DNA from 2 places in the Paenarthrobacter sp. TA1.8 genome. Region 1 is predicted to be linked to the other one. Evidence: predicted binding sites of a transcription regulator. Region 1 holds the regulator's gene; the other holds the start of a gene.
What was found. The regulator HrcA, encoded in region 1, represses chaperone genes, less so after heat shock. The targets are predictions, from matches to a motif close to TTNGCACTCGNNNNNNNCGAGTGCNAA.

Region 2: groES (co-chaperone GroES) is a predicted target of HrcA. The motif match lies at 3,157-3,183, and genes of this name have one in related genera.

The regions. Positions count from the first base shown of each region.
Region 1 is NZ_CP184287.1:2,567,806-2,573,120, forward strand. It holds gene ACNAOT_RS11830 (16S rRNA (uracil(1498)-N(3))-methyltransferase) at 1-524, opposite strand, end outside; gene dnaJ (molecular chaperone DnaJ) at 527-1,654, opposite strand; gene hrcA (heat-inducible transcriptional repressor HrcA) at 1,705-2,712, opposite strand; gene ACNAOT_RS11845 (DUF3097 domain-containing protein) at 2,905-3,756, shown strand; gene ACNAOT_RS11850 (DUF4870 domain-containing protein) at 3,879-4,292, shown strand; gene hemW (radical SAM family heme chaperone HemW) at 4,325-5,315, opposite strand, start outside.
Region 2 is NZ_CP184287.1:3,468,652-3,473,966, forward strand. It holds gene ACNAOT_RS16130 (helix-turn-helix domain-containing protein) at 1-848, opposite strand, end outside; gene groL (chaperonin GroEL) at 1,022-2,635, opposite strand; gene groES (co-chaperone GroES) at 2,720-3,016, opposite strand; gene ACNAOT_RS16145 (hypothetical protein) at 3,208-3,570, opposite strand; gene ACNAOT_RS16150 (THUMP-like domain-containing protein) at 3,638-4,867, shown strand; gene ACNAOT_RS16155 (shikimate 5-dehydrogenase) at 4,881-5,315, opposite strand, start outside.

The DNA of each region.
Region 1 (5,315 bases):
AGGATGATGGCCAAGTCAGCGGCCTCGACCGCCTTCGCCAAATTAGCGGTATCCACGATGGACCGGACCTCAGGAATCCAGGCTCGCCGCGCCTGCTTGGCGGCCGCAGTGACCACCGACTGCCACTTCGCGTGGGCTTTGGCAGCCCTTTCGCCCTTCCAACGCACGATTGCGCGCTCAGACTGCCATGGAATGACAGCATCAATTCCTAGTTCCGTGGCGGTCTCGATGGCAAGTTCATCGCGGTCACCTTTAGCCAGGGCCTGAACCAGCACCAACCGGACCTCCGGCTGCTCCTCGAAAAGCACCTCAGACGCCTTCACGGTCAAACTGCTGGATCCGGCGTCCACCACCGTGCCTATCAGCCGCGCACCTGAACCGTCCGCTATATCAACGGGCTCGCCCGCGGCCAGGCGTTTGACCGTTACAGCATGCCGGGCCTCGGGACCCTCGAGCACGAATGTGGAACCGGGGATCACCTGGCCGAGGCTGCCCGCGGCTGTGAAGAAAACGGGGTTGCTCACCGCTACAGGTTACCGAGCTTGTCCCGCAGCTTCGCGAACATGCCCCCGCTTGCCACAAGCTTTCCTTCGGTGAACTGCTCATTGCGCAGCTTGGCGAGCTGCTGCAAGAGTTCTTCCTGGGCGGGGTCGAGCTTGCTTGGCGTCTCTACGTGCAGGTGAACCTTGAGGTCGCCTCGTCCGTAACCACGGAGGTGCGTGACGCCCAGGCCGCGGAGGGTAATGATTTCGCCCGACTGCGTGCCGGCCTTCACGTCGATATCCTGTGCGCCGTCGAAGGTGTCCAGCTGCAGCTCGGTGCCAAGTGCCGCCGCCGTCATGGGGACGCTCAGTGTGGCATGAAGGTCGTCGCCTTCACGCATGAACATGGAATCGTTGTTGACCCGGATTTCTACATAGAGATCACCGGCAGGACCACCTGCGGGACCTGCTTCGCCCTGCCCGGACAACTGGATGCGCGTACCGGTTGCGACGCCTGCCGGTACCTTGATGGTGAGGGAACGGCGGCTGCGGATTCGGCCCTGTCCGTTGCACTCGTTGCAGGGGTCCTTGATGACCGTGCCGAAGCCTTCGCAGGAACCACAAGGCGCGGTGGTCATGACCTGACCGAGAATGGATCGGACAGCCCGCTGTACCTGGCCGCTGCCACCGCAAATGTCGCAGCGTTCCGGGTGGGTGCCCGGGCGGCAGCAGCTGCCGTCACAGGTGGGGCAAACCACGGCAGTGTCCACTTCAAGCTTCTTGTTGACGCCGAACACGGCGTCCTTCAGGTCGATGCGGACGCTGATTAGTGCGTCCTGGCCGCGACGGACACGCGAGGCTGGTCCACCGTGGCCGCCACCGCCACCAAAGAAGGTGTCGAAGATGTCCTGGAACGCGAAACCCTGGCCGGAGTAGCCGCCACCGAAACCGTTGTCGGTGCCGTTCTCATTGCCGGTGGCATCGTAGACCCGGCGCTTCTGGGGGTCGGACAACACTTCGTAAGCGTGGGTCACGGCCTTGAACTGTTCCGCGACATCTTCACCGGGGTTTACGTCGGGGTGCAGTTTCCGCGCCAACTTGCGGTACGCCTTTTTGATCTCTTCCCCGGTGGCTTCCGGCGAGACTCCCAAAACGTCATAGTGGCTGCTCAAAGTCGGTATCTCTTCCTTGTTGTACTGCGGATGTTTCCTCGGACCGGTTTTCAGCCGCCGAGAATGCGGGAAAGGTAACGGGCCACGGCGCGTACGGCTGCCATGGTGGTGGGGTAGTCCATGCGTGTCGGACCGAGAATCCCCACCTTGGCCCCGGAGCCATAGCCGGTAGCCACGACGGACGCCTCAGCCAAGCCGTCGTACGGATTTTCGCGTCCAATGCTCACGGTGACGCCACGGGGATCATCCCCCATGTCAGACAACAACCGAAGCATGACAACTTGTTCCTCGAGTGCCTCCAGCACGGGACCGATGCTCAATGGGAAATCCACATTGGAGCGGGCCAGGTTGGCCGTTCCTGCCATCAGGATGCGCTCTTCGCGGCTGGTGTCACTGAGTGATTGCAGCCCCTGAGCCAACGTCTGCGCCAAGCTGCGGAGTTCCGGCGGACACAGGGCGACTACCGATGGCAGCACCTGCGGCAAAAGAGCCATCTGGGTGGCTGCGATGCTGCCGAGGAAGCGGGACCTCAGGAGCATCAGCGCCTCGTTGCTCACGTCAGAGCCGGCGTCGATGACCTTCTGCCCAACGCTGCCCGTATCCGCAATGAGGACCACAAGCACCTGCTTTGGGGCCAACAGGACGAATTCCACGTGCCGGACCAGCGCGCGATTGGAATGGGGATACTGCACCACGGCCACCTGGTTGGTCAGCTGCGACAGAAGCCTTACAGTGCGCTCCAGGATGTCATCAACATCATCCGGGCCCTCAAGCAACGAGTGGATAGCCCTGCGCTCGGCGGCCGAAAGCGGCTTGACCTGGGAAATGCGGTCAACGAATAAGCGGTAACCCTTGTCCGTTGGGATTCGGCCTGCGCTGGTATGGGGCGCCGCGATGAGGCCTTCCTCTTCCAAGACAGCCATGTCGTTCCTGATGGTGGCACTGGAAACGCCAAGATGGTGCCGTTCCACGAGGGCCTTCGACCCAACAGGTTCCCTGGAATGCACGTAATCCTCAACGATGGCACGCAGCACCTCAAGCTTGCGCGGCTCACTCATTGCTCCACCTCCTGACGACTGCCTTGGTCCCTACGACCGGTCAACGCGGGATCTCAATCGGACCACCACACTTAGCACTCAACATGCCCAAGTGCTAACAAGTCTAGTATGAGCCACCCCGTTGCTAGCATTGAAACCTCGCGCGGCCGCCTTCGGCCCGCGCCAAAAACCAGCACAAAAGGTAGGAATCCCTTGGCTTTCGACAATTGGGGCCCGCAGGATCTGTCCGCTCCTGGCAAAAAACAGCTGCCGGAAGTGGCCGTGCAGCGGGGAATGGTCCTCGAAGACGTGCAGTCGGGCTGGGTGGGCGAAGTCACCCGTGTTGAGAAATCAGGAGGAATGCACGTTGTCTCCCTTGAAGACAGGCGCGGAAAGACCAAGTCGTTCCAGTTGGGATTCGGGTTCCTACTGGAAGGGCAGGCAATCCGGCTGATGCCTCCTGCTGCCCGCTCTGCCGCGTCCGCCGCTCCTTCCACCCGGACAGCGTCCGGATCCGTGAGGGTACAGGGCCAACGTGCCCAGGTGGCCAAGGCGAGCCGCGTCTGGGTGGAAGGAAAGCACGACGCCGAGCTCGTCGAGAAGGTCTGGGGTGACGATCTCCGCGTGGAAGGCATCGTCGTGGAGCCACTGCATGGCGTTGACGACCTGAAGTCGGCCATCGCTGCCTTCAACCCCGGGCCGGGTCGCCGCCTTGGCATCTTGGTGGACCACCTTGTCCCCGGGTCCAAAGAGTCGCGCATCGCAGCCGAGGCAATGACGGTGCCCGGAGCGGCAGGAAACGTTTTGATTGTCGGCCACCCCTACGTGGACGTCTGGCAGGCCATCCGGCCAAAGGTCCTGGGCATCGAGGCTTGGCCTGCCGTACCCCGGGGGATCGATTGGAAGACAGGAATCCTCACGGCCTTCGGCTGGCCCCACGAGACCGCGGAGGACATAGGCTTGGGCTGGCAGCGGCTACTCGGGGCAGTTCGCACCTATGCCGACCTTGAAGCATCTCTCCTGGGCCGCGTTGAAGAAGTCATCGATTTCCTGACGGTTCCTTGAGCCACGGTCCATGAGCTATCAGCAACTACCGTGTCAACGGGGCGTTGGTCCCGGGAAGTACCTTGGGGCCGGTATTCTGGGACAGCAATACCGCAGCATCTTTACAGCAAAGGGAAGACACCGTGGCAGATAACGCTCCTGAAGAACCGGGCAGCGCCGCAGGCCGGCCCCAGTACCATGGCGCGCCTGCCAACGCACTCCCGTTGACGGCCAGCGAGGACAGGCAGTGGGCTACCTTGGCCCACTTTGGCGGCATCCTGGGATGCCTGCCATCCCTTCTGATCTACTTGATTTTCCGCGATCGCGGGCCGTTCACCGCGCAGGAATCCAAAGAGGCGCTGAACTTCACGTTGCCTCCCACCATCGCCGCAGTGCTGGCCAACATTCTGGTGCTGCTGCCGGTAGTGGGCAACATCTTCGCCGTGATTGCCACCGCTATCTGGGTGGCCCTCACGTGCTTCTCCGTCTCGGCGGGAATCCGCGTAAACCACGGGCAACCCCACCGTTACAAGGTCAACCTGCGCTGGATTAAGTAGCCCCCGCTTGCCCTTTCGGGCGGGCACTGCGATTAGTCCGGAAGAATCCTGCGGACCACGGCGTCGGCCAACAGCCGCCCCTTCAGCGTAAGCACAAGTCGGCCCTTGAACGCTTGGACGGGGTCCACCAGCTCGTCAGCAATCAGCCCGGCCATCGCATGGCGCCCGATTGCGTCCAAGGCATCCACGGACAGCCCCGTTCCGAGCCGCGCTTCGAGCATGATGCGCTCAACCTCACGGGTTTCGGCGTCGAGAGTTTCCCGGCCGGCAGCTGGCGAGCTTCCTGCAGCCAGCCGTCCCGCATAGGCAGTGGGGTGCTTGACGTTCCACCACCGGACACCTCCCACGTGGGAGTGCGCTCCGGGTCCGATGCCCCACCAGTCATCCCCGCGCCAGTAGGCAAGATTGTGCCGGCAGGCCTGTTCCGGCGTTCGGGACCAATTGCTGACCTCGTACCAGTTCAGGCCCGCCTGGGAGATCATTTTGTCTGCCAGCTCGTATTTAGCGGCGTGGTCGTCGTCATCGATTCCGGGGACTTCGCCGCGACGGATCTGGGCGGCAAGTTTCGTGCCGTCTTCGACGATCAATGCGTAGGCGCTGATGTGATCAGGCCGGTACGAGAGTGCAGTTTCGAGTGACAGCTGCCAGTCCGCCATGGATTCGCCGGGCGTGCCGTAGATGAGGTCCAGGCTCACTGCAAGGCCGGCTTCACGTGCCCACTGCACCACTAGTGGCACGCGGCTTGGCGTATGGGTGCGGTCCAGTACTTTCAGAACGTGTGGGACTGCGGATTGCATGCCGAACGAGACCCGGGTGAATCCGGCGTCAGCCAGCACCTTCAGGGATTCAGGCGTCACCGAATCGGGATTGGCCTCCGTTGTCACCTCGGCCCCCGGCTCCAAGCCCCACTGGTCGACGGCGGCGCGCAGGATCCGCGCCAGGTCTTCCGCCGGGAGGAGCGTGGGAGTACCACCACCAAAGAAAACAGTGCTGAGGGGACGCCGAGGCAGACCGGAAGCGTCC
Region 2 (5,315 bases), 900 kb from region 1:
CAAGCGCCGTAAGTGGCTTCCGGATCGCCCCGCCGCGCACGGTCTTGGGCAATCCGCGCCGCGGCAAGGGCGTCATCCCATGCGCCATGGAGGAGAAACAACTCCGCCCGGTGGGACTGGCACTGCCCGCTGAACATGACCATGTCCGGCCTGGCCCCGCACCATTTCTCCAACGCGGCCGTCCACTCCTGGGCACGGCCGACATCCAACACCAAACGGCAGTTGCCGATCACCGCACAGTAGATGATCCCGGACGGGATGGGCGAAACTTCGCCCGCGATGACCGAGACCATCACTTCATCAAGAAGTTGAAGGCCCTCATCAGGGAATCCGAGGGTGAGCCTGGCGGTTCCGACGCCGAGCTGGCCCAGCGCCATGAGGTCCTTGTCCTGGAAGTGCCGGCCGATCTCCAACGCCCGGCTGAAAATCGCAAAGCTCGCCTCCGGAGCTCCTCCGTACAGGGCACCAAGTGCCTCCGGAACCAACAGGTAGCCCTCCGCTGCAGTAGGGCTATCCAGCCCTTCCACCAGATGCTTGGCCCGGGACATCCAGCCGCTGCTGCGGGCGGGCTCACCGAGATCCATCAAGTACAGCACCAGCCACGCTGCGCAGCGTGCGGCACTATCCGTGTCGCCCAGCGTGATGAATTCGTCGTGCGCCCGGGTCAAGTAGGCCACGCCCTCGGTGTCTTTGCCCAACAGCATCGCTACGGAGGCCACCAACTCGATGTCTTGAGCAGGCAGTCCCCCTGCGGTGTCGGCGCGTGCGAGGCATTCGAAGGCATCGCTCCAGCGGTGCTCGGAGAATGCCGAGCGTCCCAGGTCCAAAGCTGTGGCAGGCATCGTCATGGCTTACCCGTCGGCGTCGATGCGCCCCGTTGACGCACCCAAGCCGCCGTATTAGCGTCAGGTTACCGCCGCCGTCGTGCGCTCACAATAGCTGAGCGACACAGGCCACGACACCACCCCGGAAACAACAGAAGCCCCGGTCAAGGTGACCGGGGCTTCTGTATAACAGGCTTTTAGTGCTGGTGGCCTGCGTGTGCGTCTTCTTCCTCAGCCGGCTTCTCGGCAACCAGGGTCTCGGTGGTGAGAACCAGGGCAGCGATGGAAGCGGCGTTGCGGAGAGCCGAACGGGTGACCTTGACGGGGTCGATCACGCCAGCGGCGATCAGGTCCTCGTACTCGCCGGACTTGGCGTTGAAGCCGTGGTTGGCTTCCAGCTCGGAAACCTTGGCAACAACCACGAAGCCATCGAAGCCGGCGTTCTGGGCGATCCAGCGCAAAGGCTGAACCAAGGCGCGGCGGACGATGCCCACAGCAGCTGCCGCGTCACCCTCCAGGGCCTTGACGGCCGGGGACTCGTCCAGCGCCTTGAGGGCGTGGATGAGAGCGGAACCGCCACCGGAAACAATGCCTTCTTCCAGGGCTGCACGCGTGGAGGAAACAGCGTCCTCGATGCGGTGCTTCTTTTCCTTCAGCTCAACCTCGGTGGCTGCGCCAACCTTGATCACGCCGATGCCGCCGGCCAGCTTGGCCAGGCGTTCCTGCAGCTTTTCCTTGTCCCAGTCGGAGTCCGTCCGGGTGAGCTCAGCACGCAGCTGCGCCACGCGGTCGGCAACGTCCTGGGCCGTGCCGGCGCCGTCAACGATGGTGGTGTTGTCCTTGGTCACCGTGATACGGCGAGCGGTACCAAGTACCTCGAGGCCAACGCTGTCCAGGGTCAGGCCGAGGTCCGGGGAAACAACCTGGGCGCCCGTGAGCGTCGCGATGTCCTGGAGCATGGCCTTGCGGCGGTCGCCGAAGCCCGGAGCCTTGACGGCAACAACGTTGAGCGTGCCGCGGATACGGTTGACGATCAGCGTGGAGAGGGCTTCGCCTTCGATGTCTTCAGCAATGATGAAGAGCGGCTTGTTGGCCTGCAGGGCCTTTTCCAGCAGCGGCAGGAAGTCCTGCAGCGAGGAGATCTTGCCCTGGTTGATCAGGATGAGGGCGTCTTCAAGAACTGCTTCCTGGCGCTCTGCGTCGGTGACGAAGTACGGGGAAAGGTAGCCCTTGTCGAACTGCATGCCCTCGGTGAGCACCAGTTCGGTCTGGGTGGTGGAAGACTCTTCAATGGTGATGACACCATCCTTGCCAACCTTGCCGAACGCTTCGGCCAGCAGTTCGCCAACCTCGTCGCTCTGCGCGGAGATGGCTGCGACGCTGGCAACCTGGGTGCCTTCGACTTCGCGGGCGTTCTCCAGGAGGCGGGCTGCGATCGCTTCGACGGAAACCTCGATGCCGCGCTTGATCTCGCCAGGAGCGGCGCCGGCAGCAACGTTGCGGAGGCCCTCCTTGACCAGGGCCTGTGCCAGCACGGTGGCCGTGGTGGTGCCGTCGCCGGCGACATCGTTGGTCTTGGTTGCTACTTCCTTGGCCAGCTGTGCGCCAAGGTTCTCGTAGGGGTCGTCAAGCTCAACTTCGCGGGCGATGGTCACACCGTCGTTGGTGATCGTGGGAGCGCCCCACTTCTTGTCCAGCACGACGTTGCGGCCGCGCGGGCCAAGCGTCACCTTGACAGTGTTGGCGAGCTTGTCGATACCGGCCTCAAGAGACCGGCGGGCAGCATCGTTAAAAGCAAGCTGCTTTGCCATGGTTGTGTCCTTTCAAGACAGAAAACCCGCACCGCTGACGGTCGGAATGATTCCAACGCGGCGGCGGTGCGGGGCTCCAGGAAGTTACTTTACGACGATCGCAAGGACGTCGCGGGCGGACAGAACGAGGTACTCGTTGCCGCCGGTCTTGACTTCGGTTCCACCGTACTTGGAGTAGATGACGACGTCGCCAACAGCTACGTCAACCGGTACGCGGTTGCCGTTGTCATCGAAACGGCCGGGGCCGATTGCAACAACTTCGCCTTCCTGCGGCTTCTCCTGTGCGGAGTCCGGAATTACCAGGCCGGAAGCCGTGGTCTGCTCTGCTTCGAGCGGGCGAACAACAATACGATCCTCAAGAGGCTTAATCGAGACCGACACTCGGACTCTCCTTTTCATGAGCTGATTCATGGACTAAGAACTAGGGTGCCGGAGCGTACAACCGTCGTCGCGGTGCCGGAAGACGCTTGGCGTGATTAGCACCCTCCGGGGGAGAGTGCTAACAAGACTCTATGTAAGCGTTAGCACTCGGTCAAGGCGAGTGCCAGAATTTCGTCATGAGTGAACCTCCGTCACCGGCCGGTGAGGTCGTCCAGATCGTAGTCCTCGCCGTCGTCATCCTCGTCCAGCGGAGCGTTGCCGCGGTTCAGATACAGCACTACGGCAGCGGCAATAGCAACGACGCCGGAGATCACCAAGGTGATGATTCCACCGGTTCTGGCGCCGCTGTAGAGTTCGCGGATGCCCCGCGCTTCCTCGGTGGCGTCGTTAACGCTCTTGCCGGCGACGGAGTAGGTGGCGGCATTGAAGGAATCCAGCGCGAAGATAATGATTAGCAGGCCGACGCAAACCACCGCGATCACTGCCCCCGCTATCAGGGCCGGACGAGCGAACTTTGTCATGGTGGAGTGATGCGGGGCTGCGTTGTCTTCCATGAAAACAACCCTATCGGGCTGATTCGCCGGTCACGTTGTCAAGCACCGCGCCGTTAGGCTTGATCCCATGCCTCACGCACCGCAGGAACAGATCGCGCCCTTGCTGACAACTGAAGGATGGGAACTTCTTGCCTCCTTGGGGCCCTACCGGGAAGCCGACTCGTTCAGCGTCAATGCCGAGCTCCGGAAAGCGGGCCACTCCCCCGAACTCGTGGCCGCGGTCCTCACGCAATCCCGCCTGCGGACACGTGCCGAGGCCAAGTTCGGCGAGTTCGCCCGGCAGATGCTTTTCACTCAAGCGGGACTGGAGCAGGCAACGCGCTTGAACGTCGCGGCCCGGCACGCCGAGCGTTTCGCGAAGGCGGGCATCCCGCACGTTGCCGACCTCGGCTGCGGCCTTGGTGCCGATTCCATGGCGATGGCTTCCATGGACATTTCGGTGACCGCCGTTGAGATGGATGAAACCACTGCCGCCTGCGCCACGATCAACCTCATGCCATTCCCGCACGCCACTGTGGTGCACTCGGATGCCACGTCCGTGGAACTGGACGGGATCGACGGTGTATGGCTGGATCCTGCCCGGCGAACCACGTCCACTTCCGGAACCAAGCGGATCTGGGACCCTGAAGCGTTCTCTCCCCCGTTGTCCTTCGTTGAACGCCTGGCAGCCACCGGCCGCGCAATCGGCGTCAAAATGGGTCCCGGCATCCCCCATGATTCCGTGCCGTCAGGCTGCGAGGCCCAATGGGTCTCAGTGGGCGGCGATGTTACCGAAGTGACCTTATGGTTCAACGCAGTGGCCCGCGCCGGCGTGCGTCGCGCAGCGCTGGTTATCGGCAGCCAAGGCGCCGCTGAAATCACCAGCGGTGCGGATTTCGACGGCGGCCCGGTAGCCGCCGTCGGACCTGTCGGGGGCTTCCTCTACGAACCCGATGGGGCGGTGATCCGGGCAGGGCTGGTGGCCGACGTCGCAGAACGCCTCGGTGGGCATCTGGTGGACGAGCACATCGCCTACATATGCGCCCCCGAGCTGCATGACACCCCGTTCGCCCGTGCCTACAAAGTGCTTGAAGTGATGCCCTACAACGTCAAGGCGCTCAAGGCATGGGTGAAGAACAACGGCGTCACGGTGCTGGATATCAAGAAGCGCGGCACGGCAGTGACCCCGGAGGAGCTGCGGAAGCAACTGCTTCCCGCCAAACCCATCAAGGGCAAGGATGCGAAAACAGCCACCTTGGTCCTCACCCGGATCGGCGAGGAAAGAGTGGCTGTTGTCGTGGAGCCAGTGACGGCCTGATGTGTCACAAGAGCTAGCGGCGGGAGAACTCCGAAGCTTCACGCACCTGCTCGGCGCTCGGACGCACGCCCGTGTATAGGACAAACTGCTCCTCGGCTTGGATAGCGATGACTTCGGCGCCCGTGATCACCTTCTTGTCGGCTCGCCGGGCAGCGGTGATGAGCGGCGTCTCCGACGGCAATGCCACGACGTCGAACACCACCTGGGCAGCGGAAATAGTGGCGTCATCGAAGGACTGGGCGGTTTCATCCGCACCTGCCATTCCCAAGGGAGTGACGTTGATGATGAGGTCCGCGGTTGAGCCGTTGACGTCGTCCTGCCATCCGAAGCCGTAGAGGTCTGCGAGCGCACGGCCGGTGCCCTCATTGCGTGCCACGATGGTCACAGCGGTGAACCCGGCGTCCCGAAGGGCTGCGGCTACGGCCTTGGCCATGCCGCCGGCACCGCG